DNA from 3 places in the Halomonas sp. PGE1 genome. Region 1 is predicted to be linked to each of the others. Evidence: riboswitches for the same ligand, from Rfam matches in the RefSeq annotation. Region 1 holds a riboswitch; each other region holds the start of a gene.

Region 1 (9,973 bases):
TGTTCTGCTGATCACCCATGTCGCACTCCATCTTGGCTGCTGTGAGCTTGGCTGTGTTTCGGGAATAGCCATCCTTGTATAGACGATGACTTCCCGGGGGGACAATGAGCCATATCAACCATCGCCAACCTCGCTGGCGCGACGGCCGCGGCTCCCTGTCCGGATCACCCCTAACCTACTCCTAGGAGATCCATTAGCACAATGCGGCATTGTCGACCGCGGCGATAGCCAATCTCAATCGGCGGGCGGCAGCGGAGCTGCTATGTCTGGCGCGGTCCGTCAGGCCTCGGGAAAGTGAAGCCCGCACGGCGAATGTTGTAACATGCCCCCAAATTGTGACATTGGTTGTCATTCGGGGCAGCGCCGAGGGAAGGTTGCGAAAAGGGTTGGTGAAATGGGGTTTCTGGCGGCCACTGCAGACGCTGCAGGGCCGCCTTCTTGCAGGGCTGGTGGTGACCTGGCTGGTCATCATCGCCCTGCTGTTGGCCGTGGCCTGGGGCATGGGCCAGACCCTGGCCCGCGACGCCAACCATGCCCACCTGGGCTACCAGGCCGAGATGCTCAGCCGGGGCCTGCAGGATCGTCTTGATCAGCGCTTCGCGGCGCTCAAGCATCTCGCCGGTCAACTGGGCGACGAGAGCGGTGAGCCGGCCGTCGAACAGCTCCGGGCGAACCGCAGCCTGCTGGCCCACTTCGAGGGCGTCATGGTGAGCGACGCCGAGGGTCGTGTGGTCGCCGACCTGCCCGAGGTCCCGGGCCGCGTGGGGCTCGAGACCGCCCATACCGAGTACTTCCAGATGCTGCGCCACTCGCCCTGGCCCTACGTGAGCCGGCCCTTCGTCGGGCGTGCCAGCGGGGAGCCACTGGTGCTGATGCTGGTGCCCCGCTTCACGGGCGAGGGCGAGTTCGCCGGAGTGGTGGGCGGCATGCTCAACCTGGCCCATGGTCAGTTCTTCCGCAGCATCGCCTCGCTCTCCTTCGAGCACCAGGGGCACGTGGCGATCTTCACCGCCGAGGGAGAGCCCCTCTTCGTGCCGGGTGGCCTGGCGGGGGCGGTCGATGATCTGAGCCGGCTCGATCCACCGGACTTTCAGCTGGCGCTGGATGGCTGGCAGGGGGAGACCCGCCACGAGCTCCAGGGCGATACCCTGCTGGTGGCCTACCGCCAGGTGTGGGATGCCGACTGGGTGGTGGCCATGATGATGCCTGGCCGTTCGGTGCTGGCCCCGCTGCAGGCCTTCCTGAAGCAGCTATGGTGGACCTGGCTGGTGGCCGCACTGCTGCTGTTGGCGCTGACCCGCTGGTGGGTGGGTCGTCAGCTCGCGCCGCTGCACCGCCTTGAGGGCCAGATCGGCGAGGTGAGCGCCGGCAAGCGTCAGCGCCTGTTGCTCTCCACCGACCTGCAGGAGCTGCGCCAGGTCTCGGCGACCTTCAATCGTCTGGAGCAGGAGAGAAGCGAGGCGCTGCATCGGCTGCGGGAGCGCGAGGCCTTCCTGAATGCCGTGCTGGGCTCGACCCCGACCGGCATGTTCGTGGCCAATCTCGAGGGCGAGATCACCTACCTCAACCCCGCCCTGGTGGCCATGCTGGGGCTCGCGCCGGACACCACCACCGCAGCCGTGCTCGAGCGTGTCCATGAGGACGACCGCGAGGGGGCCCTGGACCTCTGGCAGCATGCCCTGGCCCGGCGGGACGACTTCCTGCGGCAGCTGCGCATGCATGACGCCCGCGGCGAGCTGCTGTGGCTGGAAGTGCACGCCAGCCCGGTGGGGGGCGGCGAGGCGCCGCTCGGCATCGTCGGGGTGGTCAAGGACATCACCGAACGCCGCCACGAGGAGGCCCTGCGGCGCTGGGAGGCGGAGCACGACCCGCTGACCGGCCTGCTCAACCGCCGCGGCTTTGAGCGCCGCCTCGAGGAGGCGCTGGCCGACTTCACCAAGACCGGTGCGCCCTCGGCCCTGATCCTCTTCGATCTGGACCACTTCAAGTCCGTTAACGACAACGGTGGCCATGCCCTCGGCGACGAACTGCTGCGGCGCGTGGCCCAGGTGGTGGCCTGGGAGGTGCGCCGCAGCGATCACCTGGCGCGCCAGGGAGGCGACGAGTTCGGCCTGCTGCTGCCGAGCTGCACCCTGAGCCAGGCCAGGACCATTGCCGAAACCGTCAGGAAGGTGGTGAGCCAGGTGAGCGTCAGCCACGAGGGCCGAGAGTACTTCGTGACCGCCAGCATCGGCCTGACCGTGTTCCAGGAGGGCGATGATGCCATCGAGACGGTGCTGGCGCGCGCCGACGCCGCCAGCTACGCCTCCAAGCGCCAGGGGCGCAACGGTGTAGTGGTGCACGCCGAGGAGGCCTGATCTGCGGCCTCAGCCCACGGCGGTCGGTATCTCGAGCTCGCGGGCCTCGCCCATCAGGAAGTCGCGGTTGGCCTCCAACGCCTCGCGCAGGAAGTCCCACAGCAGGCGTACCCGGGCCAGGCGGCGCTGCTCCTGGCGGGCGGTGATCCAGAACTGGCGGTCGATCGCCACCTCGTCTGCCAGCACCCTGACCAGTGGCCCGCTGCTTTCCGCCATGAAGCAGGGCAGCACGGCCAGGCCCGCCCCGTGCAGGCAGGCGGCGTGCTGGGTGGTCACGCTGGTGCTGCGCATGGCGAAGTGCGGCCCGGGATGGCCGACCACCGCGGGGTCGAGCAGCGGCTCCAGATAGCTGAGCTGCTCGCTGAAGATCAGATCGTCCACGTAACCGACCAGCCGGTGCTCCCCCAGCTCGGCGAGGCGCCCGGGCGCGCCGTGGCGCTCGAGGTACCCCTCGCTGCCGTAGAGCCGCAGGCGATAGTCGCACAGCCGCGAGATCACCAGCCCCGGGCTCACCGGGCGCTCCACGGTGATGGCGAGATCCGCCTCGTGGCGGCTCAGGTTGACCACCCGGGGCAGGGCGAGCAGGTCCAGGGTCACCCCGGGGTGGCGGCTGCAGAAGGCCGAGAGCAGCGGAGCGATCACCCAGGTGCCGAAGCCCTCGGTCACCCCCAGGCGGATCTGGCCGCTGATCTGGTGGTTCTTGTCGGTGAGGCTCTCGCCGGCCTCGAAGGCGTGGCGGGCCATCTCCTCGGCGTGGGCGAGCAGCTGCTGGCCCGCCTCGGTGAGGTGGTAGCCGTGGGTGCTGCGCTCGAAGAGCTGGGTGTTGAGCTTCTGCTCGAAGCGCCGGGTGCGCCGCGACAGGGTAGAGTGGTCGAGCCCCAGGCGGCGGGCGGCATCGGTGAGCCGCTGGCTGCGGGCCACCTCGAGAAAGATCTGGATATCCTGCCAGTCGAGCATGGGGGCCTCGCCGAAGATGGGAGTCGGGTTTGCTTGTGCATGAATGCACAAACAATGTGCCCGAGTGCCCGTTGTCACACCATCCGACCTCTGGATAGACTCGTTTCTATCACCTTCCGTGTTTTTATACACACAAAGTCTAATGCCAGGGTGATCCACGGCAACGTCAACAACAAGCCGATCCCCCGGGCAGCGACAGCACAGAGAGGAGCACGCCCCATGTCAGTCCGCGAAATCCCCATGATCATCGACGGCCAGCCCGTCCAGTCCCAGAGCCAGGAGTGGCGCGACGTGGTCAACCCGGCCACCCAGGAGGTGGTCGCCCGGGTGCCGTTCTGCACCGCGGAGGAGGTGGAGCGCGCCGTGGCCAGCGCCAAGGAGGCCTTCAAGACCTGGCGCAAGGTGCCCCTGGGCAAGCGCATGCGCATCATGCTCAAGCTGCAGGCGCTGATCCGCGAGCACACCGACGAGCTGGCCGCGCTGATCACCGAGGAGCACGGCAAGACCCTGCCCGACGCCGTGGGCGAAGTGGGCCGCGGCCTGGAGGTGGTGGAGCACGCCTGCTCGATCACCAGCCTGCAGCTGGGCGAGCTGGCCGAGAACGCGGCAAGCGAGGTGGACGTCTACACCATGCACCAGCCGCTGGGCGTGGGCGCCGGCATCACTGCCTTCAACTTCCCGATCATGCTGCCCTGCTTCATGTTCCCGCTGGCCATCGCCACCGGTAACACCTTCGTGCTCAAGCCCTCCGAGCAGGACCCGAGCTCCACCATGCGCCTGGTCGAGCTGGCCCACGAGGCAGGCATCCCGGCCGGCGTACTCAACGTGGTCCACGGCGGCCCGGACGTCGCCAACCAGATCGCCGACCATGCCGACATCAAGGCGCTCTCCTTCATCGGCTCCACCCACGTGGGCTCGCTGCTCTACAACCGCGCCGCCGCTGCCGGCAAGCGCATGCAGTCGATGATGGGCGCCAAGAACCACTGCGTGATCATGCCCGATGCCAACCGCAGCCAGGCCATCAACAACCTGCTCGGCTCCGCCTATGGCGCCGCCGGCCAGCGCTGCATGGCCAACTCCGTGGTGGTGCTGGTGGGCGAGGCCCGCGAGTGGCTGGAGGATATCGTCGAGGGCACCCGCAGCATGAAGGTGGGCCCCGGCACCCAGACCGACGCCGACCTCGGCCCGCTGGTCTCTCCCCAGGCCAAGGAGCGCGTCGAGCGGCTGATCACTGCCGGCGAGAAGGAGGGCGCGAAGCTGCTGGTGGACGGCCGCGGCTACCAGGTCGAGGGCTACCCGAACGGCAACTTCGTCGGCCCGACCCTGTTCGCCGACGTGACCCCGGAGATGAGCATCTACCGCGAGGAGATCTTCGGCCCGGTGCTTTGCGTGGTGACCGTCGACACCCTGGACGAGGCGATCGAGTTCATCAACGCCAACCCCAACGGCAACGGCACCTCCATCTTCACCAACTCCGGCTGGGTGGCGCGCCGCTTCGAGACCGACATCGACGTGGGCCAGATCGGCATCAACGTGCCGATCCCGGTGCCGGTCGCCTACTTCAGCTTCACCGGCTCCCGGGCCTCCAAGCTGGGCGACCTGGGCCCCAACGGCAAGCAGGCGATCGCCTTCTGGACCCAGACCAAGACCGTCACCGCCCGCTGGTACGAGCCGGAGAACGTCTCCAGCGGCATCAACAGCACCATCTCGCTGAGCTGATCACCTCCGCTCGGTAACGACAGGGCCCCGCCTCGAGAGAGGCGGGGCCCTGTGCGTTGATGGCCTTCGACCGGATGGTCAGGCAGAACTGCTAGAGTGCAGGCATCGTACGGATACGATACCGGAGCTCTCGTGACTCGCCCATTTCCCCGCCTGCCGTCGGCCCTGGCCGCCTGGCTGCTGCTTGCCTGCCTGCTGGCCTCGCCGGCCCGGGCCGCGCTCGATGTTGCCGACCCTTTCGATGGGCTCAACCTGGGCCCGCAGGTGCAGCTGCTGGAGGATGTCGATCGCGAGTTCACCATCGACGACCTGCTCTCCCGGGATGACGACCTGCCCTGGCGGTCCTCAGAGCAGGAGACCCTCAACTTCAGCTTCTCCGACTCTGCCTGGTGGCTGCAGGTGGAGCTCGTCAACGCCAGCGAGGCGCCGTTGAGACGCCTGCTGGAGCTGGCCATGCCGCTGCATGACTATCTGGACGCCTGGGTGGTCGACGAGGCGGGGGAGGTGGTCGCCGAATGGCAGACCGGCAACCGGCGTGCCTTCGACACGCGCCCGGTGGCCCACCGCACCTTCGTGCTGCCCATCGTGCTGCCGCCCGGCGAGACGCGCCGCGTGATCCTGCGGTTGGATACCCACGATGGCCTCTTCGATGCCACGCCGCTCTACCTGCTGAGCGACGCCAGTTTCCTGCAGAAGGCCCAGCGCGAACTGATGGCCTTCAGCCTCTACTTCGGCGCTCTGCTGGCGCTGATGATCTTCAATCTGCTGCTGTTCCTGGCTATCCGGGAGCGCAGCCTGCTGCATTATGTGGTCTACCTCGGCACCTTCTTCGTGCTGATGTTCGCGGCGCGGGGCTTTGCCTACCAGTACTGGTGGCCGAACTGGCCGACCTTCAACAACCAGATGCTGCCGCTGACCATCGGGCTCTTCGCCGTCACCCTGGCCAGTTTCAGCAGCAGCTACCTCAACCTGCGCCGGCACGCGCCGCGACTGTCATGGGGGCTGCACGGGGTGGCGGGCCTGTGCCTGGCGAGTGCGCTGCCGGCGCTGCAGGGGCACTACGCTCCGGTGTTCCGCGTCATGATCCCCGCCGCCATCCTGCTCTCCCTGTTGATGCTCTCCGTGGCCGTGTGGCGCAGCTGGCTGGGCGACCGCCTGGCACAGATCTTCCTTGTGGCCTGGTGTGTGCTGCTGGTGGGGATCGCGCTCTACTTCCTGCGCGTGGCCGGGGTGCTGCCCTATAACGTCTTCACCGAGTACGCCGTGCAGGCGGGCTCGGGCATCGAGTTCCTGCTGCTGGCCTTCGGGCTGGCCTACAAGATCAACCTGCTCAAGAACGAGAAGCTCGCCGCCGAGCGGGCCACCCATGAGCTGCAGCGCTCGCACAACCAGCGGCTGGAGGCCGAGGTGGATGAGCGCACCCGTGAGCTCGAAGCCGCCAACCAGCGGCTCGCCGCCATGGCCCGCACCGACCCCTTGACCGGGCTGCTCAACCGCCGCCAGTTCCATGAGCTCGTTGATGCGGAGCTCCTGCAGCGTCGCCGCAGCGGCCGGGCGCTGCTCTTCGCCGTGATGGATATCGATGCCTTCAAGGCCTACAACGACACCTACGGCCATCAGGCCGGTGACGAGGTGCTCAGGCGTGTCTCCGCGCTGCTGCAGCAACATTTCCGCCGCGCTGGCGACCGTCTGTTCCGCCTGGGCGGCGAGGAGTTCGGCCTGCTGCTGGAGGTCGATACTCTGGACCAGGGCCGGCATGTCATGGAGGCCTTCCGTCAGTCGTTGGAGGACCTCGCCATTCCCCACGTGCAGGCAGAGGGCGGAGTGGTCACCGCCTCCTTCGGGCTGGTCTGCTGCAATGACTTCCAGAGGGTGCCGGATGCCGAACGGCTCTACCGGGAGGCCGACGAGGCGATGTACCAGGCCAAGGACCGCAATCGCAACCGGGTGGTGACCCGGGCCATCCTCGGCGAGACGTGAGCGGCGCTCGTGGCGCTCGTGGCGCTTGCGACGATCGTCCGCATGGACAGTCACTTGACGCTGACGTTAACTGGAGGTTTCCAACAACAACCACAACGCCAGGAGCCATCATGACCGCGCCCATCAGCCGCTTTCCCATCCCCGAGTCGATCCAGGACCTTCCCGAGGACATCCGCGACGCCATGCTGGCGGTGCAGGAGAAGGCCGGCTTCATCCCCAACGTCTTCCTGATGCTGGCCCACCGCCCGGCCGAGTTCCGCGCCTTCTTCGCCTACCACGACGCCCTGATGGAGAGGGAGGCCGACACCCTCACCAAGGCGGAGAAGGAGATGATCGTGGTGGCCACCAGCGCCCGCAACCGGTGCCTCTACTGCGTGGTGGCCCACGGTGCTCTGGTGCGCATCTACAGCAAGGACCCGCTGCTGGCCGACCAGGTCGCCATCAATCAACGCGTCGCTGGCCTCAGCGAGCGCCACCGGGTGATGCTCGACTTCGCCATGCACAGCGGCCTGGAGGTCGGCGAGCTCACCGACGAGTGGCAGACCCGCCTGCTGGAGGTCGGCTTCACCCAGGACGACATCTGGGACATCGGCGCCATCGCCGCCTTCTTCGGCATGTCCAACCGCCTGGTCACCCTCGCTGGCACCCCGCCCAACGAGGAGTTCTACCTGATGGGCCGGGTGCCGAGGGAGAAGTAACGTCGTTGGCATCCAGAAGGGCTGCCGGTACGCTCGAAGATGAAAAGGGGAATGATGCGAGGCATGTTCAGTGGCAGAGCGTAAGGCATGGAGCGACCAAGACCGACTGCAGGCGCTGGCGCTCTACTGCCGCCTGAGCTTCGGTCAGTTGCATCGCGAGCGGCCCGAGGTCATTCACCTGGCCGAGCAGATGGGCCGCTCTGCCAGCTCGGTGGCCATGAAGCTCTCCAACTACGCGAGCCTCGACCCAGAGGTACGGGCGCTGGGCAAAAAGGGGCTGTCGGGTGCCTCACGCCAGGATCGCCTGCTGTGGGAGCGCTTTATCGCCGACCCGAAGAGTGTCGCCGCCGAGAGTGAGTCGGCCTGGGTAGAGCTCGATCCCTGTGGCGATAGTGCCGAGGCAGATGAGGATTACACCGGCAGCGAGGCCTATGCCCTGCAGCGACGGCGTATTGGGCAGTCGCTATTCCGCAAGGCCGTGATGGTGCGCTACGACACGCGATGCGTGATTACCGGGCTTCGTCACGAGGATCTACTGATTGCGAGCCATATCGTGCCTTGGCAGGCGCGCCCAGAGTCTCGCCTCGATCCCGCTAATGGGCTCTGCCTCAACGCGCTCCATGACCGCGCCTTCGATAAGGGACTGCTGGCCATCGACGACCGGGACCGCATTCGCATCTCTCCTGAGCTGACCGGCGCGGCCCCCAACGGCCGGCTCAAGGCGCAGCTCCATGACCTCGAGGGCCAGCCCTTGATCCTGAGCCCTCGCGCCTTTCCGAACCGAGACTATCTCGCCTGGCACTTCCGGGAGTGCTTCCGACGCTGATACCCCCGGCGACCCCTGGCCGCCGGCCCATGGCCTCGCTATGATGCCTCCGGCCCGTCGTGTCGCCGACAGCGGCGGGCCCACACAATTCATTCACTTGTCGCCAGGGGAGTCCCGCCGCATCCGCGGGGGCTGAGAGGGCCAAGCGCCGACCCTGGAACCTGATCCGGTTCATACCGGCGGAGGAAGCGCGACATGCCTTACCTGACGTCTGCCGTGCTCGGCGCGGCGCTTCTGTGCTTTGCTTTCCTGGGCCTGCGGGCCCGCCGGGCCGATGGCCTGCTCGATGACTACGTCACCGCCCGCAACTCCCAGGGCGCCCAGGCCATCGGCCTGTCGTTCCTGGCCTCCAGCATGGGGGCCTGGATCCTCTTCGCGCCGCCGGAGATCGGCGCCTTCGTGGGGCCGGTGGCGCTGGCCGGCTACGCCATCGGCTCGTCGCTGCCCTTTATCGTGCTGGGGCTCTACGGCCCGGCGATCCGTCGCCACCTGCCGCAGGGGCGCAGCATCGGCGAGTTCGCGGAGTCCTGCTACGGCGCCGGGGTGCGGCGCTGGGTCTCCTTCGTCTCGGTGGCCTACATGGCGATCTTCCTGGCCGCCGAGCTCACCGCCATCGGCGCCATCGCCGCGCTGCTCTCCGACGTGCCGCCGGCGCTGGTGATCCTCGGGGTGGCGGTGGTCACCCTGGTCTACACCACCCTGGGCGGGCTGCGGGCGAGCCTCGCCACCGACCGCTGGCAGGCCTGGCTGCTGCTGGCCCTGCTGGTGCTGGTGGGCGGCGTGGCCTGGTGGTGGCTGCCGCCCATGCCGGCCGAAGCCGTGATGCCCTCCATTCCCACGAGCAGCGCGCTCTCGGTGGCGCTCACCCTGGTGATCGCTGTCACCGCGGCCAACCTCTTCCATCAGGGCTACTGGCAGCGGGTGTGGGCCGCCGAGGATGACCGCGCCCTGGCCCGTGGGGCCCTGCTGGGCGGGGCCAGCAGCCTGCTGGTGGTGATGGCTATCGGCGGGCTCGGCATCGTGGCGGCCATGCATGCGCTGCCGCTCGGCGAGCCGCCGATTCCCTTCTTCGCGCTGCTCTCCGCCGCGCCGGCCTGGCTGGCGCTGCCGGCCCTGGTGCTGGCGGTGACCCTGGTGGCCTCCAGCGTCGATACCCTGCAGAACGCCATCGCCTCCATGGCGGTGGCCAGCTCCGGCCGGCGCGGGCTCTCGGTGCGGGCGGCGCGCCTGGTCACGGTGGCGCTGATGCTGCCGGTGGTGTGGGTGGCGCTGCAGGGCTTCTCGGTGCTGCGGCTGTTCCTGATCGCCGACCTGCTGTGTGCCGCCATCGTGGTGCCGGTGCTGCTGGGCCTGTGGCGTCGCATGTCGCCGCTCGCCGCCGTGGCGGGCGGCGTGGCCGGACTGCTCGGCGCGGTGCTGCCGGGCTCGATCACCCT
Region 2 (9,973 bases), 1.8 Mb from region 1:
CGGATCCGTCGGCGTCGAATCGGTCGGGCGAGGCATAGCGCAGCCGGTGGCAGAGCACCTCGCCGGCCCCGGCGGCCAGGCGAGGCATCAGGGCGGGCAGCTCGGAGAAATCGCTCTCGCCGCTGATCAGGGCGTCGAGGCGAGGGTCGCGCAGCAGCTCGAGCGCCAGCGCCAGGCGCCGGGCGTGGCCCCAGCGCGGCATGCGCTCGGCGGGCAGGCGGCCCACCTGGCTGCCGATCAGCTTGAGCCGCCGGGAATGGAAGGCCTCCCCCAGCGGCAGGCTCGCCTCGCGATCGCCGTACCAGCTCATCTCCACCACCCGCGCCTCATCGCCGGCCAGCGCCAGCGCCTGGCGCAGCCCCTCGGGGTTGCCGCTGGCGTGGATCACCAGGTCGTTGTCCCCCGGCGCCTCGCCGGCCAGGCAGAAATCGACGCCCAGGGCGCGGGCGAGCTCGGCCCGCCCCGGCGAGACGTCCACCAGACATACCCGGGTGCCGGGAATCGCCGCGCAGAGCCAGGCCACCAGGGCGCCCACCACGCCGGCACCGATCACCGCGATGCGGTCGCCCAGGCGCGGCTCGGCGTCCCAGCAGCCGTTGAGCGCGGTCTCCATGTTGGCGGCGAGCACCGCCCGGGCGGCGGGCAGACCCGCCGGCAGCGGCGTGACGGCGGCGGCCGGCACCACGTAGCGGTCCTGGTGGGGATGCAGGCAGAACACCTCCCGGCCCAGCAGCGCCGCGGGGCCTGCCTCGACCACCCCGACGCTGACATAGCCGTACTTCACCGGCCAGGGGAAGTCGCCGACCTGGAAGGGGGCGCGCATGCGCTGCCGCTCGCTCTCGGGCACCCGCCCCTGAAAGACCAGCGCCTCGGTGCCGCGGCTGATGCCGCCGAACAGCGCCCTCACCCGGACCTCCCCCTCGCCGGCGGCGGGCAACGGCTCCGCGCGCAGTTCACCGTGACCCGGGGCCAGGGTCCAGAAGGCGGTGGCGGTGTCGACGGACATGGCGGCTCCAGCGGTGAGGCGGGCGAATACTTCTACAATAATGGTACAGTAACATGCAAATGAACAATTTTATCGCTGCCGGCGGCCCAGGGCGGTGCCGACTGCTAGTGTGGTGGTCATGAGCCCATCGCGTTCAGCATAGCGGCTATGCCTCGCCACCATGGCCGTCGACAACGGCCATCGACAGCGGCGATCGACAACCATCAGGGAGCCCGGATGCCCTCTCCTCTCTCATCCCACCCGCCTGCGCAAGGGCCCGCCGAGGCGACGCGGCCTTGGCGCCTGGCCATGGAGCTGGCGCTGGGCGGTCTCACCCTGCTCGGGCTTCTGGCCTCGCTGGGGCTGGTGGGGTCATGGGTAGCGCCGCTGGCCATCGCCACCTACCTGGGGATGGCGGCCCTGCTGTGGCGCGCCCTGCGCCGCCGCCCCATGCGCCAGGGCGGGCTGGGCGCGGCCAACCGGGTCACCCTGGCGCGAGGCGTGCTGGTGGCCCTGCTGGCCGGCACCCTGGCCGACCCGGCCCTGCTGGCCACCCACGGAGAGTGGCTCTTCGCCCTGGCGCTGGTCGCCCTGGCCCTGGACGGCGTGGATGGCTGGGTGGCTCGACGCACCGGCAGCGCCAGCGCCGTGGGGGCCCGCTTCGACATGGAGCTCGACGCCTTCTTCATCCTGATGCTCTGCCTGGCGCTGCTGCTGCTGGAGCGCGTCGGCCCCTGGGTGCTGGCCATTGGCGCCATGCGCTACGCCTTCGTGGCGGCGAGCTGGCGCTGGCCCTGGCTCGCCGGCGAGCTGCCGGACAGCCTGCGCCGCAAGGCGGTCTGCGTGTGGCAGGTGGCGGCGCTGATGCTGGCTCTGCTGCCGGCCACGCCCGGCCTGATCGCCACCTGGCTGGCCGCCACCGCCCTGGCGGGGCTCACCCTCTCCTTCGCCGTGGACGTGCGCTGGCTCTACCACCATCGATAAGCCTCGGGGCTGGCAAATGCCCCCGGGCCTGCTAGAGTGGGCCTTCGCTTGACGGGGTGCCGGTGGAACCGGCTGAGATCGCTATACGACAGTGCGCCACACCGGCGCGGTCGTCACGGCGGGGCCCGTTGAACCTGATCCGGTTAGTACCGGCGTAGGAATCAAGCGGCGGCCTCCCCCGGCTACCCCCGTGTAGCGCGCCCCCCAGGCCCCACTCCCTCCCTCGCCCGCACTCCGGATCGTCACCCGACAATCGGAGGCAAGATGGGCTACCGCTTCAGCGACCTCACCGCCGCCTGCCAGGACGACTGGCGCGCCTATATCGAACACGACTTCGTGCGCGGTCTCGCCGAGGGCACCCTCGAGGAGGGCGCCTTTCGCCACTACCTGAAGCAGGACTACCTGTTTCTGATCCACTTTGCCCGGGCCTACGCCCTGGCCGCCTACAAGAGCCGCACCCTGGACGACCTGCGTCAGGCCCATGAGGGGCTCAAGGCCATCGTCGACCTGGAGCTGGGGCTGCACGTGGGCTACTGCCGCGAGTGGGGCATCTCCGAAGCGTCCCTGGCCGAGCTGCCCGAGGCCCGCGCCACCATGGCCTATACCCGCTACGTGCTGGATACCGGCAACCGCGGCGACCTGCTCGACCTGCACGTGGCCCTGGCCCCCTGCCTGGTGGGCTACGGCGAGATCGCCGACTGGATCAACGCCCGCGCCGAAACGGTCCGCGGCGATGCCAACCCCTATGACGCCTGGATCGCCATGTACGAGAGCGAGGAGTTCCAGGCCGCCCGCCGCGCCGAGGAGGCCTGGCTCGACGCCCGCCTGACCGACGTCACCCCGGCGCGCTTCGCCGAGCTCACCCAGGTGTTCCGCGACGCCACCCGGCTCGAGATCGATTTCTGGCAGATGGGGCTGGACCGCGCCCTCTAGCGCCGCCGCCCCACCACACCCCTGACACCCAAGGCCACTCCCCCCGACAACAACAGCCACGACAAGGATTCACGCCATGAGCAAGACCGCCCACTTCCTCGCCGAAACCGCCAAGGTCGACGAGGCCGCCATCCAGCCCCTGCCCGGCTCGCGCAAGGTCTATGTGGAAGGCTCACGCCCCGATATCCGCGTGCCCTTCCGCGAGATCTCGCTCTCGCCGACAAAGACCTCCGGCGCCGACGAGGAGAATCCGCCGCTGCTGGTCTACGACACTTCCGGCCCGTATACCGATCCGAATGCCGAGATCGACCTGCGCCGCGGCCTGCCCGAGCTGCGCCGCGCCTGGATCGAGGCACGCGGCGATACGGAACAGCTCGACGGCCCCACCAGCGAGTACGGTAAGCGCCGCGCCAACGACCCGACGCTCGCCCAGCTGCGCTTCGACCTGACCCGCACGCCGCGGCGCGCGAAGGAAGGGAAGAACGTTACCCAGCTGCACTACGCCCGCCAGGGCATCATTACCCCGGAGATGGAGTTCATCGCCATCCGGGAAAACCAGAGGCGGCAGGCGCTCTCTGCGAAGTACTCAGGCACCGAAGAGGTGGAGCGCATCCTGGGCCACCAGCACCCGGGCCAGGGCTTCGGCGCCCGGCTGCCCGAGGAGATCACCCCGGAGTTCGTGCGCGCAGAAGTCGCTGCCGGCCGGGCGATCATTCCCTGCAACATCAACCATCCGGAATCGGAGCCGATGATCATCGGCCGCAACTTCCTGGTGAAGATCAACGGCAACCTCGGCAACTCCGCGGTGACCTCCTCCATCGAGGAGGAGGTAGACAAGATGACCTGGGGCATCCGCTGGGGCGCGGACACCATCATGGACCTCTCAACCGGGCAGAACATCCATGAGACCCGCGAGTGGATCCTGCGCAACTCGCCGGTGCCCATCGGCACCGTGCCGATCTATCAGGCGCTGGAGAAGGTCAACGGCGTGGCCGAGAACCTCACCTGGGAGGTATTCCGCGACACCCTGATCGAGCAGGCCGAGCAGGGGGTGGACTACTTCACCATCCACGCCGGCGTGCTGCTGCGCTACGTGCCGCTCACCGCCAAGCGGGTCACCGGCATCGTCTCCCGGGGCGGCTCGATCATGGCCAAGTGGTGCCTCTACCATCACCGTGAGAGCTTCCTCTACGAGCACTTCGAGGAGATCTGCGAGATCTGCAAGCGTTACGACGTGGCCTTCTCCCTGGGCGACGGCCTGCGCCCCGGCTCGGTGGCCGACGCCAACGACGAGGCGCAGATGGCCGAGCTCAAGACCCTGGGCGAGCTGACCAGGATCGCCTGGAAGCACGACGTCCAGGTGATGATCGAAGGCCCCGGCCACGTGCCCATGCATCTCGTGAAGGAGAACATGGACAAGCAGCTCGAGTACTGCGACGAGGCGCCCTTCTACACCCTGGGCCCGCTGGTCACCGACATCGCCCCGGGCTACGACCACATCACCTCCGGTATCGGCGCGGCCATGATCGGCTGGTTCGGCTGCGCCATGCTCTGCTACGTCACGCCCAAGGAGCACCTCGGCCTGCCCAACAAGGACGACGTCAAGACCGGCATCATCACCTACAAGATCGCCGCCCATGCGGCGGACCTCGCCAAGGGCCACCCGGCCGCCCAGCGCCGCGACAACGCCCTCTCCAAGGCGCGCTTCGAGTTCCGCTGGGAGGACCAGTTCAACCTCGGGCTGGACCCGGACACCGCCCGGGAGTACCACGACGAGACCCTGCCCAAGGACTCCGCCAAGGTGGCCCACTTCTGCTCCATGTGCGGGCCGAAGTTCTGCTCCATGAAGATCAGCCAGGAGGTGCGAGACTATGCTCGGGATAACGGCCTCGATGGCGATCAGGAAGCGGTGATGAAGGGCATGGAGGAACAGGCGGAGAAGTTCCGCCAGAAGGGCAGTGAGCTCTACCAGGAGGTGTGAAGGTGGTGTAAGCCAGGCGCATGCAGCGCACTCAACGCTGAGTTTGGCTAGGCTGTAGCGGTGCCCCACCTCGATTCCGGGAGACGCCCCATGTCTGAGTTGGAATTGTCAGAGACGGACCGCTACGCCTACCCTCACCGCGTGCTGCACTGGCTGGTGGCCGCGGTGCTGCTGCTGTCGCTGGCCAGCGGCCTGACCCTGGGGTTTCTCGGCTTCGAAGGGGCCATGGAGCGCCTGGGCCGGGCCGGCACCGACTTTCTCTACACCTCCCACAAGTCCCTCGGCGTGGCCCTGCTCGCGCTGATGACCCTGCGGGTGATGACGCGGCTGCTCTATGTGGTGCCCGACCATGACCCGCCGCTGCACCCCTTCCAGCGCATCCTAAGCACCGCGGTGCACCACCTCCTCTACCTGGCGCTGCTGGCCCAGCCGATGCTGGGCTGGGCCGCCACCGCCAGCGGCGACTTTCCGGTGCAGTTCCTGCACTGGCACCTGCCCGGCATCGTGCCGGTGAACGAGGCGCTCTCGGAGCGGCTGTTCGAATGGCACGGCTGGCTGGGCTGGGTGATCCTCGGCCTGATCACCCTGCACATCAGCGGTGCGCTCTACCACTGGCTGATCCGTCGCGACGGCGTGATGGCACGCATGAGTCTCTTCGATCCGGATCGTTAGCGCTGGCACGCTCCCTGCATGGATCGGGCAATGCCCGATCCGACAGGAGCCCGACCATGCCCGACCGTCCGACCTTCACCCCCTCCCTGGCCACGCCGCTCGACGCCGCGGCCTTTCAGAGCCGCGCCCGTGAGCACCTGGCGATGCTGTACGGCCCCCGCGCCGACGAGGTGCTGCGCCGGCTTACGACGCTGCTGGCCCATCAGGCGCCGCCGGCCCCCTCCCCGGGCGAGACCCGCGTGCCGCTGTGGAGCGAGCGCGACCAGTGGCTGATCAGCTACGGCGACAGCCTGCTCGACGGCGAGCGCCCGCCCCTTGCGGTGCTGGGAGACTTCCTCGATACCCGGCTGCCCGACACCTTCAGCGGCGTGCATGTGCTGCCCTTCTTCCCCTGGAGCAGCGACGACGGCTTCTCGGTGATCCACTACCGGGAGGTGGACCCGGCGCTGGGCGACTGGCCCCAGGTGCGTGCCCTGGCCGAGCGGCGCGACCTGGCGGTGGATCTGGTGCTCAACCATGTGTCGCGGGAGTCGCTGTGGTTCGTCGACTACCTGACCGGCAGCCAGCCGGGCCGCGACTACTTCATCGAGCTGGACCCGGAGACCGACCTCTCGGCGGTGGTGCGCCCGCGCAGCTCGCCGCTGCTGGTACCAGTGCCCACCCGCCGCGGCACCCGCCACCTCTGGGCGACCTTCTCCGAGGACCAGATCGACCTGAACTTCGCCAACCCGGACGTGCTGCTGGAGTTCATCGGCATCCTGCTTTTCTACCTCGGCCAGGGCGCCCGCATCGTCCGCCTCGACGCCATCGCCTACCTGTGGAAGCGGGTAGGCACCCCCTGCATCCACCTGCCCGAAACCCACGAGGTGGTGCGCCTGCTGCGCGCCGTGGTGGATCATGTGGCTCCGAGCACCCTGCTGCTCACCGAGACCAACGTGCCCCACCACGAGAACCTCAGCTACTTCGGTCTAGAACGGCTGGCAGAGGGCGGGGAGCCCGACGAGGCGCATCTGGTCTACCAGTTCTCGCTGCCGCCGCTGCTGCTGCACACCCTGACCAGCGGCGACGCCAGCCTGCTGGCCAGCTGGCTCGAGAGCCTGCCCGAACTGCCCCCGGGCTGCAGCTATCTCAACTTCACCGCCAGCCACGACGGCATCGGCGTGCGCCCCCTGGAGGGCTGGCTGCCCCCCCCATGAGATCGAGGCGCTGCTGGAGCTGATGCATCGCTTCGGCGGCTTCGTCAGCATGCGCAAGCGCCCCGACGGCGAGGACGCACCCTACGAGATCAACATCACCTGGTTCGACGCCATGCAGGGCACCCGGCGCGGCCGTGATCCCTGGCAGATCGAGCGCTTCCTGTGCAGCCAGCACCTGATGCTGGCCCTGCAGGGCATCCCGGCGCTCTACCTGCACTGCCTGACCGGTACCCTCAACGACCTGGAGGGCGTGGAGCGCAGCGGCCGGCTGCGTTCGATCAACCGCCGCCGCTGGCACCTGGACGAGCTCGACGAGCTGCTCGACAGCCGCAATACCCCCACCCGGGAGGTCTTCCTGGCGCTCAAGCGGCGCCTGGCCATCCGCCGCGCCGAGCCCTGCTTCCATCCCGATGCCCCCCAGCGAGTGCTGCCAGCCCCGCCGGCGCTGCTGGTGCTCCAGCGTGGCCCGCTGGCGGGCGGCCGGCGTCTGCTGGCGATCCATAACGTCAGCGACCAGCGCCAGCCACTGGCGGCGCTGGCCGAGGGGGAGTGGTTCGACCTGCTGGAGAATGTGCCCTGGGCGGGTCAGGAGAGCCTCGCCCCCTATCGCACCCTGTGGCTGGTCCAGCAGTCCTGAACGACAGGAACATCGTTGGAGGCTATGCCGGCGCCTCGCACTACGCTGTGATCCGACCTGGTTACACTTCCCCAGCGTTATCGGCCTCCACGGCATCGTGGAGGCGGCTCAGCAGGTCGGGGATGGCGGAGCGCACGCGGTTCCAGCTGGGGATGAAGGGACGCTCGCCGGGATTGTCGAGGAAGGCGTTGCCGGCCTCCAGCAGGTTGGCGGCGAACAGCTCCACGGCGCGCTCCTCGGCGTGACGGTCCAGGGCGAGGCCGTTCATCACCGCGTCGTGATGGTAGGCCTCGATCAGGTCCAGGGCGAGGCGGTAGTAGGTGGCCTTGAGGGTGCGGAACCCCTCGGCGCTGAAGGTCACGCCCTGGGTAGCCAGCTTGCGGTAGAGCGCCTTGGCGATGTCCAGGCTCATGCGGTTGAGCCCCGCCGAGGCATCCTCCTCCGAGACCGGCTGGTGCTTGTGGTCGTAGGCATCGGCCAGGTCCACCTGGCAGAGCCGCTTGGTGGAGTGGTTGCGGTGCACCTCCGAGAGCACGCCGATCTCCAGGCCCCAGTCGGCGGGGATGCGGATGCCGTCGAGCACCTCGGCGCGCATGGCGAACTCACCGGAGAGCGGATAGCGGTAGCTGTCCAGATACTGGAGGTAGGGCAGCGGCCCATGCATCTGCTTGAGCGCCCGCAGCAGCGGCGTGACCATCAGCCGCGACACCCGGCCGTTGAGCTTGCCCTCGGCGATGCGAGGGTAGTAACCCTTGCAGAACTCGTAGTTGAAGTGGGGGTGGGCCACCGGGTAGAAGAGCCGTGCCAGCAGGCCCCGGTCGTAGGTGAGGATATCGCAGTCGTGGAGCCCCACCACCGCACCGCGTGCCGAGGCCTGCACGTAGCCCGCGCAAAACCAGACGTTGCGCCCCTTGCCGGGTTCCCGGGGCGAGAGGCCATGCTCCTCCAGCTCGGCATCCAGGGCACGCAGTCGCGGGCCATCGTTCCAGAGGATGCGATGGCGCTGGGGCAGCCGGGCGAAGAACTTCCGGGCGTGCAGGAACTGCTCGCGGTCGGCCCGGTCGAGCCCGATCACCACCTCGGCCAGGTAGGGCACCCGACGTAGCTCCTCGACGATCGCCTCGAGGGCGGGCCCCTCCAGCTCCGAGAAGAGCGACGGCAGGATCAGGCTCATGGGCCGACGACGGCCGAACTCGCAGAGCTCCGCCTCCAACGCCGCCACCGGCCGCCGGGTCAGGTTGTGGAAGTCGGTGATGATGCCGTTCTGATGGAAGTCGCTCATGCCGCTGCCTCCTCGGCCGCCTCGACGGTCTCACGCAGTGCCGCCGGAATTACCCGGCGGTCGGCTCGCCCCCACCAGTAGGCCACCCCCTCGGCCCAGCCGGCGGGTCCCGTCGCCTCGCTGCGGTAGAGCGATGGCTGGTCCGGCAATACGTCCAGGCCATGGCAGCCGCGGATCACCACCGCCTGATCCACCGCTTCCAGCATGGGGATGTCGTTGGGGCCGTCGCCCAGGGCCAGGGTCATCGGCCGCCGGCCGCGCAGCGCCTCGAAGCGGGAGATCAGCCAGCTCACCGCGTTGCCCTTGTGGGAGGTACCGGTGGCGTGCCAGAAGCGCCCGCCCCGCACCAGCTGCAGGCCGTCGCCGGCGAGCCCCACGCGGAAGCCCTCGAGGCGCGCCTCATCCTCCTCCCAGATCAGCGGCTCGCTGCCCTCGCGCATCCGCGCCAGGCGCGCCTCGGGCTCGGGGAGACCGGTGTAGTCGGTGAGTTCATCGAGGGTCATCTCGCTCATGGCGGTGAAGCGCACCCCGAGACGCTCGCGCCATACCGCCAGGCGCTTGCGAACGAAGCCGATGTCCACCCCCAGGGTGCGGATCCCGAGCCCATCGGGGCCCGGGCGGTCGACGCGCGCATGGCACCAGGCCGGCGGCAGCCCCACCACGGCGCCGTTCTCGGCGATGAAGGGGGTATCGGTCAGGCCCAGCTCCCGGCGCAGCGGCACGATCTCGCTGCGGGTCTTGCTGGTCACCGGAATCACCGGCACACCCAGCTGCTTGAGCCGTGCAAGCCAGGGCCTGGCGGGTTGCCAGTCGTAGCTGTGGTGGTCGAGCAGCGAGCCGTCGAGGTCGGTAAACAGCAGCCGCGGCGTGAGGGCGGCATCGAGGCCGGAATGGGGCGTGAGGCGTGAGTCGGTCATGGCAGCTCCCTGGCGTGACATCGGGTCGTTGCCCTTACCTTGCACAGGGCGTGCCAGGCCGCATTGCAGCGGGTGTTGGCGCGACGGCGGCGAACCTTGCGCACCATCCCGGCGCATCATGACGCACCAAAAAAGAGCGCCCCGAGGCGAAAAAGCCTCGGGGCGTCGGGAACCGCAGCCGTCGCGGATCAGAAGCGGTAGCGAAGACCCACGCTTGCCGCATCGAAGTTGTAGCGGGACTTGTCCAGGTAGCGCATGTAGTCCGCGCCCACTGACAGGTTGGGGGCCACGTCGAACTCGGCGCCGGCTCCGTAGGAGAAGCCGCTTTCGCGGTCGATATCGAAGTCCACCTCGGTGAAGCCGGCCAGGCCATAGAGGCGGAACTC
Region 3 (9,973 bases), 860 kb from region 1:
GATCCTGGCGCTGGTCGTGCGCTCGGCCAATGACGTGGCCGTGGTGGTGGCCGAGGCGCTGGGCGGCAGCGAGCGCCAGTTCGGTCAGATGATGACCGCCAGGGCGCGGGAGCTCGGGATGCCCAACACCGTGTTCCGCAACGCCTCGGGCCTGCCCGACAACGGCCAGACCACCACGGCCCGGGACATGGCGACCCTCTCCATCCGCCTGATGCAGGACTTCCCGCAGTACTACCACTACTTCTCGCGGCAGAGCTTCACCTACCGTGGCACCACCCACAACAGCCACAACCGCCTGGTGCGCAACTACGCGGGGGCCGACGGCCTGAAGACCGGCTTCATCCGCGCCTCCGGCTTCAACGTGGCCACCTCGGCGGTGCGCGACAACCGCCGCCTGGTCTCGGTGGTGATGGGCGGCTTCACCGCGGCCTCCCGGGATACCCACATGGCCGACCTGCTCGATCGCGGCTTCGTGCGTGCCTCGCTCTTCGGGCGCGGCGACTGGGTGGCCCAGGCGGACTTTTCCGGCGACCGGATGAGTGGCGATGGCCTGCCGGCGGCCGCTCCGGTGACGCCGGCCGGCCCCTCGCCGGAGCTCGAGCGCCAGCTGGCCAGCCTGCAGGCGCCGGAGCCGCTGCCCACGGTCCAGCCCTCGCTGCCGCAGACCGCCCAGGGCTCGGCCAACGACCCCATTCGCGACCTGATCGCCCGCAGCGAGGCGCCCGAGGCGCCGCGCGCCGAGACCCTGCACCGGCTCGAGCCGGTGGGCGCAAGCGCCAGCTGGGGGGTACAGGTCGGGGCCTTCTCCAATCCCGACAACGCCCGCCAGCACGCCAGCCGCGCCGCCGACCGCCTGAGCCAGGAGCTCTTCAATGCCCGGGTGGATATCGACGAGGTGAGCGGCTCCCAGGCCATCTTCCGCGCCCGGCTGGTCAACCTCGACGAGAACCAGGCCTATCGCGCCTGCCGCAACCTGGCGCGCGAGGGCATCGACTGCATGGTGATCAACGCCGGCCTCTGACCCGACCCCGCACGGCCTTGCCGCCTGCCGGCAGAGTCGCTAGCCTCACGGGACCACCACCCCGCCGCCCTCTGGTCGGCGGGGTGGTCGCTTTGGGTCCGCGGTTGCGTCGCGCAGGGAGGGAGCATGTCATCGTCATTCAAGGGAATCGGCTTCATGTGCCTGGGCGTGCTCTGCCTGGCCATCGGTGACGCCATCGCCAAGTGGCTCGGCGAGGTGCACTCGCCGCTGCAGATCATCTTCTTTCGTACCCTGGTCTCGCTGCCCCTGATCGCGCTGCTGGCCCACTTCGGTGGCGGCCTGATCAAGCTGCGCACGCGCCGGCCCAGGGTGCACCTGCTGCGCGGGCTGATCTACACCGGCACCATGGTCTGCTTCGTGCTGGGGCTGACCCTGCTGCCGCTGGCCGAGGCCACCGCCATCGCTTTCGTGGCGCCGCTGTTCGTCACCCTGCTCTCGGTGCCGCTGCTCGGCGAGCGCATCGAGGGGCCGGTACTGGTCGCCTCTCTGGTGGGCTTCGTGGGGGTGCTGATCGTGGTGCGCCCGGGGGGCGGGGCCTTCCATCCCGGCTCGCTGGTGCTGATCGGGGCGGCGCTCTTCTATGCGCTGATGATGATCACCGCGCGCCGCTGGGGTGGGCGCGAGCACCTCTGGGCCATGGTCTTCTACATGACCCTGGTGCCCTTCGTGATCACCGGCCTGGCGCTGCCCTGGGTGTGGCAGACGCCCCATCCCTGGCACTGGCTTGCCTTCCTGGGGTCGGGGCTGTTCGGGGTGGGGGCCACCGCCTTCATCACCCTGGCCTTCCGCCATGCGCCGGCGGCCATCGCCGCGCCCTTCGACTACAGCGCCATGCTCTGGGCGGTGCTGCTGGGGTGGTGGTTCTGGGGCGAGATGCCGGACCTCTGGGTCTTCGTCGGCAGCGCCCTGATCATCGGCAGCGGCCTGGCCATCGCCTACCGCGAGGGACGCACGACCCTCAAGCGGCGTCCGACCTCATGAGGTCGGGCGGTTGAAGCGCCATCGCCGCCAGCGGCGGGCGATCAGCCCGTGACGGGGCGCGGCGAGCAGGGCCACCAGGAAGAGCCCCGAGGCCACCAGCACGATGGCCCCCCCTGAGGCCACGTCTAGCCGCACCGACAGCACCAGGCCGGCGACCGCCGACACGATGCCGACGCCGACGGAGATCGCCAGCATGGTACCGAAGCGGTCGGTCAGAAGGTGGGCCGTGGCGCCTGGGGTGACCAGCATGGCCACCACCAGGATGATGCCCACGGTCTCCAGGCTGGCCACGATGGTCAGGGTCAGCAGCATGATCAGGCCGTAGTGGATGGCGCTGACGTTGAAGCCCAGTGCCTGGGCCTGCTGTGGGTCGAAGGTGTAGAGCAGCAGCGGCCGATAGGCCAGCCAGATCGTCAGCACGGCCACCAGGCTGGCCAGCAGGGTCAGCATCAACGCCTGGGCCTGCACGCCCAGCACGTTGCCGAAGAGGATGTGCATGAGATGCGTGCTGGTGGTGATCTTGCTGATGATCACGATGCCCAGGGCGAAGGCGGCGGTGAACATCAGGCCCATGGCAGCATCCGACTTGATGCGGGTGTGGCGCTCGATGGCGCCGATGCCAAGCGACGTCAGAGCGCCGGTCACGAAGGCGCCGACGAAGAAGGGCCAGCCCAGCAGATAGGCGATCGCGACGCCCGGCAGTACCGCATGGGAAATGGCATCCCCCAGCAGCGACCAGCGCTTGAGCACCACGAAGCAGGAGAGCAGCCCGCAGGTGGCTCCCACCAGCACCGAGGTGAGCAGGGCCCGCTGCATGAAGCGGTACTCGAAGGGGGCGGCCAGGCTGTCGGGCAGCAGGCCCACCGCCAGCATCAGTGCCGCCGTGAGGGCTTCGATAAGGCTCGTGGCGAGGTCGTCAAGCGGCAACGGGGGCCTCTCCGGCAGGCATGCGGGTGGCACCGACCGCCAGCCGGGCGAGCATGCTGTCCTTGAGCATCTCCTCCGGTGCTCCCATGCCTACCACGGTGCGGTTGATCAGCAGCACCTGATCGGCATGGCGACGAGCGCCTGCCAGGTCATGCGTCACCATGATGATGGTGGTGCCGGCGCGGCGCTGGCGCTGGAGGGCGGCCATGATCAGCGCCTCGCTGGGCGGGTCGATCCCGGCCAGGGGCTCATCCAGCAGCAGAATGGGCGCTCGCTGGGCCAGGGCGCGGGCCAGCATCACGCGTTTCTTTTGCCCACCCGACAGTGCGCCGATGGGCCGAGCGGACAGCTCGGTCATGTCGACGGCCTCCAGGGCCTCCTCGACGGCCAGCCGATGCTCGGGATTGGCCCAGTGCCTGGGCAGCAGGCGCCGCCATAGCGGGTCTTGACGCATCAGCCCGAAGCGGCCGGTCATCACGGTGTCGCGCACCGAGATGGGAAAGTCCCACTCCATGCGCTCCTGCTGGGCCATGTAGGCAATGCAGCCGGCCTGGCGCTGGGCCAGCGAGGGTTGGCCCAGGATCCTGAGCTCGCCGCGCAAGGGCGAGAGGCTGCCTACTACCACGCTTAGCAGGCTGGACTTGCCCCCGCCGTTGGGCCCCACGATGGCGGTCCACTGGCCCCGGGGCAGCGACAGCGAGATATTCTCGAGCACCGGCTCCTGGCCGTAGGCGGCGTAGAGCCCCTTGATCTCGAGGGCAGGGATGCCATCAGTGGCCGGACTCACCATTGGACTCTCCCAGCGTTTCGGTAAGCAGGCGGGCGTTGTGGCGCAGCATGCTGGCATAGTCGGGCGCCTCGCCGTCCGGCTCGCTGAGCGAGTCGACGAACAAGGGGCCGGCGATGTCGACCTCGGTCTCGCCGGCCACACTGCGTACATGGCGATCGGATATGGTGCTCTCCCAGAAGATGGCCGCAGGGCGACGTTCCTCGATGAGGTCCACGATACGCATGATCTGACTGGGCGTGCCCTCATCCTCGGAGTTGGTGCCCCAGATGCCGTCGTGCTCGAAGCCAAACGCTTCGGCGAAATAGATGAAGGCGGCCTCGCTGGTGATCAGCAGGCGCCGGTCATCGGGGATGGCCGCCATGCTCTCGAGCAGCTCGGCGTGCAGCTCATGCAGCGACTGGCTCAGGGCATCGCCGCGTGCACTGAAGTCCTCTGCCGCCTCGGGGCGTGCCTCGGCAAGCGTCTCGGCAATGACGCGCACGTATTCGGCGGCGGCGCGCGGGTCCATCCACAGGTGGGGATCGGCGTCGCCGGCATAATCGCCGGTCACGATGGGCCGGGTGGCATAGCCGCTCTCCTCGGCCAGGGCGACGACCGGTACGTCGCTCCCAACCGTGGCACGCACCTGGCCAATCCACTGCTCCAGGCTGTAGCCATTGAAGAACACCAGGTCGGCCTCCTCCAGGGCGATGAAGTTGCTGGGGATCAGTTCCCACTCGTGCACCTCCGCCCCCACGGGGGTCAGAGTGTCTACCCGGGCGTCGCCCCCGGCCACCTGCTGTACCAGGTCGCCGAGGATGGAAAAGGTGGTGACCACCCTGAGCGGGGACTCGTCGGCTTGCGTCGTCATCGAAAGGCTGAGGGCACAGGCTGCGATGAGCATCGGGCGCGGGCGAATCGGCATCGTCTTGGTCTCCGAATCAGGGTGATGTCCCGCTGCTGGTCGGGGCGTTTCAGCGGCGAGCGTAACACCCATATCTTAGCCAAGGCTAACTTGTAGGGTAATTGGAAATTCCTATCGGCGCTCAGTTGCTGCGCCAGGTAGACATTGGCTATATTGGCGCGATGAACGATACCCCAGCCGATGTGATGCCGGATCGCCTGAGCAAGGCGGATGCCCTGCCGCCTTGCGAAGAGCACGCGCGGCAGTATGCGGCCGTACGCAACGCCCACGAAACCGAGCTTCTCGAGGATTATGTGGAGCTCATCGGCGATCTGCTGAAGCATCAGGGGGAGGCCCGCGCCACGGATATCGCGGCGCGCATGGGTGTCAGTCAGGCCACGGTTTCCAAGATGGTGACGCGCCTCAAGGCCCACGGACTGGTCTCTAGCCAGCCCTACCGTTCCCTTTTTCTGACCGAGAGCGGCGAGGCAATGGCGGAAATGTCGCGTCGCCGGCATGCCATCCTGCTGCGCTTTCTACGAGCGCTGGGGGTCAGTGATCAAACGGCGCGGATCGACGCAGAGGGCATGGAGCACCACGTCAGCCAGGAGACTCTGGACATCATGCAGCGCTTTACCGAGGCGCACCGCGACGCCTGATCCGGACGTTTCGCCTGTCCCCTCGTTACGGCCGTCCCCGCTCCCTTCCGGCCGCCCCCCCCCCGCTCCCTTCCGACCGCCCCGGCGCCTCGGCCTCGAGTGCCCTGGGTTACCCCGGCACCGCGCCTGTGGTTATCGGCCGCCGCGGATTGCTCGCGCCGCGGCCTCCGGGTCGGGGCGGCCGCAGATCGCCGAGATCACCGCCAGGCCCTGGGCGCCGGCCTGGCGGACCGCCGCGGCGTGTTCGGCCTTGAGCCCGCCGATGGCCACCGCCGGCAGGGGGCTTGCCGTTGCCAGCCGGGCAAGCCCGTCGAAGCCCAGCGGCTCGGCGTGGTCGTGTTTGCTCGGGGTCGCGAAAACAGGCCCCAGCCCCAGGTAGTCAAGCCGCTCGGCGTCCACCCGTGCCATCTGCTCCAGCGTCTGCACCGAGAGGCCGAGCAGCGCCCGCTCGCCCAGCGCCGCGCGGGCGGCCGCCACCTCGCCGTCGCCCTGGCCGATATGCAGTCCGTCGGCGCCGCTCTCCACGGCCACCGCCAGGCGGTCGTTGATGATCAGCGGCACGCCGCTGCCGGCCAGGGCCGCCTTCAGCCGGCGTGCCTGGTCGATCATCTCGCCGTCGCTGGCGTGCTTGTCGCGCAGCTGGACCACGGTCACGCCGCCGCGCACCGCGGCCACCACGGTCTCCACCAGGCCGCGCTCGGCGCACAGGCCGGGATCGGTGACGAGGTACAGGGATAGGTCAAGTTTCATCGGTCATCTCCAGTCGCAGTCGGTCCCTCAGGGTCTCGCCATCCAGGGCGTGCAGGGCGTCTAGGAAGGCTACGGCGAAGCTGCCCGGCCCCCGGGCACTCTCGCCGGCGAGCTCCCCGGCCGCGGCGTAGCAGGCCAGCGCCGCCACGCTGGCCTCGAAGGGATGCTCGGCGCCGACCAGGAAGGCGGCCACCACCCCGGTGAGCGAGCAGCCCAGGGTGGTGACCCTCGGCATCAGCGGGTGGCCGCCACGCACCCGGGCCAGGCGGCGGCCGTCGGTGACAAGATCCACCTCGCCTGTCACCGCCACCACGCAGCCGATGCGCCGAGCCAGCCGCACGGCGGCCTGTTCGGCGGCCTCGGCCGGGTCGCTGCTGTCCACGCCGCGCCCGCCAGCCCCGCGGGCCTCCAGGGCGATGATCTCCGAGGCGTTGCCGCGGATCACCGTGGGCAGGCGCTCCAGCAGGCGCGCGCCGGTCTCGCGCCGGTAGGCGGTGGCACCCACCGCTACCGGGTCCAGCACCCAGGGCCTGCCGGTCAGACGAGCCGCTTCCGCGGCCTCGTCCATGGCGTCCACCCAGTGGGGCGAGAGGGTGCCGATATTGACCGTCAGGGCGTCGGCGAGGGCGGTGAACTCCGCGGCCTCCTCCCGGGCGTGGACCATGGCCGGCGAGGCGCCGATGGCCAGCAGCACGTTGGCCATGGTGTTCATGGCCACCAGGTTGGTGATGTTGTGGATCAGCGGGGCGCGCTCGCGCACCCTGGCCAGGTGGGCCGCAATATCCAGCGAGGAGGAAAGGGGGGTGCGCATGGGGCCTCCCGGGCGCGGGAGGTGCAGGCAGGCGAGCGCTGGGCTGCACGACTCCCTACGCCGGCATGATCCGGTTCAGGTTCCAAGGGTGCCTCTCAGCCGCGCAGCTGCTGCTGCGCGGCGCCCCTGTCGTGGTGATGATGCTGGTGTTCGATCATACGCGGCTGGAGGGGCCAGGCAAGGGGGCTGAGGTGAGGGGCTCAGGGCGCCACGGCGGCGGCGCCCAGGAAGCGCTCCTGCCAGTAGGCGATCTCCACCGGCGCCGTCTCCACCTGGCGGCCTCGGCCCGGGGCGTGGATCATCTGGCCGTCGCCGCGGTAGATCCCCACGTGGCTCGCCTTGCCGCGCCCGGCGATATCGAAGAAAAGCAGGTCCCCGGGGCGTGCCCTGGGGGCGGCGGGCAGGGCGCGGAACTGGTCGTCGGCGGTGCGCGGCACCGGGATGCCGGCGGCGCGGTAGGCCAGCTCCACCAGCCCCGAGCAGTCGAGCCCCGCGGGGGAGTTGCCGCCGAAGCGATAGGGGGTGCCCAAGGCGTTCTGGGCGGCGGCCAGGATCAGCGCCCGCTCGATGGAGAGCCCCTCTGCGGGAGCCGGGTCATGCACGGCCAGCTCCCGGCCGGCGCAGCCGGCCAGCAGCAGGAGCAGCGCAAGGGTCGCGGAGAGTCGCCAGGCGGCCGGACGGGGCAGGGTGGGCATGCGGGGAGCTCCGCAGAGACGGACATGCCTCTACATTAGCGCCTGCCGCCCGGCTCGGAAAGCTTCAGCGAAAGGCGATGCGGGTACCGTTGGCGAGCATCTCGTCCGGCGTCATCGCATGGCCCGGCACGCCGATCATCTCGTCGCCGCACTGGTCGGACCAGGTCAGTACGCCGTGGGTCAGGCCGAGCTCGCCGAGCTTGTCGCGAATCTCGCCGGTGCCCAGGAAGGTCAGGGTACGCCCGCTGGCATCCGAGAGCTCCGAGACGCCGGTGCCATGGTGAAGGCGCACCGTGTAGATGCCGTCCATGGACTCCACCTCGACGATGGGCGAGAAGCCTTGGGAGAGGGCGCGGGCCAGCTCCTTGAGGGTGATATGGTCACTCAGCTGATAGGCATGGGCAGACATGGGAATCTCCAGGGGTTGCCGGTTGCGGTCTTGTATAATCAATGTAGAGTTATTTGGGGGCTTTTGCTGCGATTGTTTCGCCATCACGGCTTCGTGTTTTAGTAAAGAAAGGTGTTGTACAAGATTGTCGCCGCCGGGGCTGGAAATTTTCTGCTGCTGTCCCCATGCTCAGAGGACGGTTTCCCCATGGCAGACAGGAGTCGCCCATGAGCTTCAAGGGTGAGCAACACCCCGGCGTCCAGACCCCCACCGCCGATAGCGCAGGCTTTCGCCTCAATCACACCATGCTGCGGGTGAAGGATCCCGAGAAGGCACTGGCCTTCTACACTCGGGTGTTCGGCATGCGGGTGCTGCGCCGCCTCGACTTCGAGGAGATGCAGTTCTCGCTCTACTTCCTGGCCCGGCTGGAGGAGGACGAGGCGGTGCCCGAGGCGACCGGCGAACGCACCGTCTGGACCTTCAGCCAGCAGGGGCTGCTGGAGCTGACCCACAACTGGGGCACCGAGAACCAGGCCGACTTCGCCTACCATGACGGCAATGCCGAGCCCCAGGGCTTCGGCCATATCTGCTTCAGCGTGCCGGATCTCGAGGCCGCCGAGGCCTGGTTCGACGCCAACGCCGTGGAGTTCGTGAAGCGCGCAGACCAGGGCAAGATGAAGAACGTGGTGTTCGTGAAGGACGTAGACGGCTACTGGATCGAGGTGGTCCAGGCCGACCGGCTGGCCGCCCTGGGCGACTGACCCGGGCACTGCCTGATGCGAAGGCGCCCCCCCTCAGGGGCGGCGCCTTCGTGCGTTTCAGGGCCGGCGCTTGCCTCAGCCGAAGGCGTAGACGTCCATGGCCAGCACGCCGTGCTCGACGCTGTGGTGCAGGCGCTCGGCCTGGCCCCCGGCGCCCATGGCCACCAGCAGGGGCTGGAAGTGCTCCGGCGTGGGGTGGTTCTCGCGGGCCTTCGGGGCGGACTCCCAGGCCAGCAGGGCCTCGCGATCGTCCTCGGCGAGCCGCGCCTCGACCCAGTCGGCGAACTCGCCCACCCAGGCCGGCATGGCGGCGTCGCGGGCCTGCATCTCGTAAAGGTTGTGGGTCAGGCTGCCGGAGCCGATCACCAGGATGTTCTCGTTCCGCAGCGCGGCGAGCCGCTCGCCCAGGGCCGCCAGCTCGGCGTTGGACCACTGCACCGGCAGCGACAGCGACACCACCGGCACCTCCGCCTGCGGGAACATCAGCGACAGCGGCACCCAGGCGCCGTGGTCAAGGCCGCGCTCGGTGGGGACGGCGTTGAGCTCCCGGGCCAGGCGCAGCGCCAGCTCGGGCTCGCCGGGGGCAGGGTACTGGCACTCGAAGAGCTCCCGGGGGAAGCCGCCGAAGTCGTGGATCGTCTCGGGGTGGGCGCTGGTGCTTACCAGCAGCTGGCGGCTGGCCCAGTGGGCCGAGACCACCACCACCGCCTTCGGCTGCAGCCGCTGGCCGAGCCCGCGCAGGAAGTCATGGGCTGGCGTCCGGGTCAGGGCCAGCATGGGGGAGCCGTGGGAGATGAAGAGGCTGGGCAGCATGGGGCGCTCCAGGAGAGGGATGCCTTCAGGATAGCGGCTCGGGTCGGAAGTATCGATAGCAGGCTTATGAAAGAATCGCCTGTCAATAGCCCGTCATCTCAATAGCCCGTCATCTCGAGGTAGCCGAGGCCGAGAGGCGCCCCCGTGGCATGGTCGCGGGCGACGACCTCTCCCTCCCAGTAGGGCACCGTGGTGGCCATCCAGCGCTCGGCGTGGGGCGCCTCGACGATCAGGTCGAGCCCCGCTGCGGGCACCTCGAGTCGCCAGCGAGTGGGCACCTCGCGGCCGGCCACCGACGAGGTGGCCAGCGGCGTGAGGGCGAGCTCCTCCGGCGCCAGTGCCCGGGGCTCCCCCGCCGGGGTGATCCAGGTGCCGGAGCGGTAGTCGCCGCCGGCCTCGCCGCCGCCGCGCAGCTGGAAGGCCATCAGCCGGTGACCGTCCTCCAGGTGCAGCGAGAACCAGTCCCAGCCCGC

Evidence for each region. A riboswitch is a leader RNA that binds a small molecule or an ion and turns the genes downstream of it on or off. The one in region 1 is predicted to bind thiamine pyrophosphate.
Region 2: another riboswitch for thiamine pyrophosphate. It lies ahead of tenA (thiaminase II); the one in region 1 lies ahead of HIR79_RS16560 (sodium:solute symporter family transporter).
Region 3: another riboswitch for thiamine pyrophosphate. It lies ahead of thiM (hydroxyethylthiazole kinase); the one in region 1 lies ahead of HIR79_RS16560 (sodium:solute symporter family transporter).

Annotation. Positions count from the first base shown of each region.
Region 1 covers NZ_CP053032.1:3,531,788-3,541,760, reverse strand. The annotation lists gene katG (catalase/peroxidase HPI) at 1-19, opposite strand, end outside; gene HIR79_RS16590 (sensor domain-containing diguanylate cyclase) at 453-2,357, shown strand; gene HIR79_RS16585 (LysR family transcriptional regulator) at 2,367-3,314, opposite strand; gene HIR79_RS16580 (CoA-acylating methylmalonate-semialdehyde dehydrogenase) at 3,534-5,033, shown strand; gene HIR79_RS16575 (sensor domain-containing diguanylate cyclase) at 5,166-7,013, shown strand; gene HIR79_RS16570 (peroxidase-related enzyme) at 7,124-7,711, shown strand; gene HIR79_RS16565 (HNH endonuclease) at 7,782-8,537, shown strand; TPP riboswitch at 8,633-8,743, shown strand; gene HIR79_RS16560 (sodium:solute symporter family transporter) at 8,733-9,973, shown strand, end outside.
Region 2 covers NZ_CP053032.1:1,415,626-1,425,598, reverse strand. The annotation lists gene HIR79_RS06720 (zinc-dependent alcohol dehydrogenase) at 1-1,006, opposite strand, end outside; gene HIR79_RS06715 (CDP-alcohol phosphatidyltransferase family protein) at 1,223-1,969, shown strand; TPP riboswitch at 2,012-2,147, shown strand; gene tenA (thiaminase II) at 2,234-2,902, shown strand; gene thiC (phosphomethylpyrimidine synthase ThiC) at 2,979-4,883, shown strand; gene HIR79_RS06700 (cytochrome b) at 4,974-5,555, shown strand; partial or broken gene HIR79_RS06695 (sugar phosphorylase) at 5,612-7,388, shown strand; gene HIR79_RS06690 (glycosyltransferase family protein) at 7,450-8,670, opposite strand; gene HIR79_RS06685 (HAD-IIB family hydrolase) at 8,667-9,587, opposite strand; gene HIR79_RS06680 (porin family protein) at 9,776-9,973, opposite strand, start outside.
Region 3 covers NZ_CP053032.1:482,916-492,888, forward strand. The annotation lists gene HIR79_RS02320 (D-alanyl-D-alanine carboxypeptidase) at 1-1,021, shown strand, start outside; gene HIR79_RS02325 (DMT family transporter) at 1,148-2,023, shown strand; gene HIR79_RS02330 (metal ABC transporter permease) at 2,018-2,896, opposite strand; gene HIR79_RS02335 (metal ABC transporter ATP-binding protein) at 2,940-3,740, opposite strand; gene HIR79_RS02340 (metal ABC transporter solute-binding protein, Zn/Mn family) at 3,721-4,590, opposite strand; gene mntR (manganese-binding transcriptional regulator MntR) at 4,806-5,282, shown strand; gene thiE (thiamine phosphate synthase) at 5,415-6,032, opposite strand; gene thiM (hydroxyethylthiazole kinase) at 6,022-6,843, opposite strand; TPP riboswitch at 6,879-6,981, opposite strand; gene HIR79_RS02360 (C40 family peptidase) at 7,044-7,538, opposite strand; gene HIR79_RS02365 (DUF6482 family protein) at 7,603-7,947, opposite strand; gene gloA (lactoylglutathione lyase) at 8,154-8,687, shown strand; gene HIR79_RS02375 (dioxygenase family protein) at 8,763-9,500, opposite strand; gene HIR79_RS02380 (lipocalin-like domain-containing protein) at 9,599-9,973, opposite strand, start outside.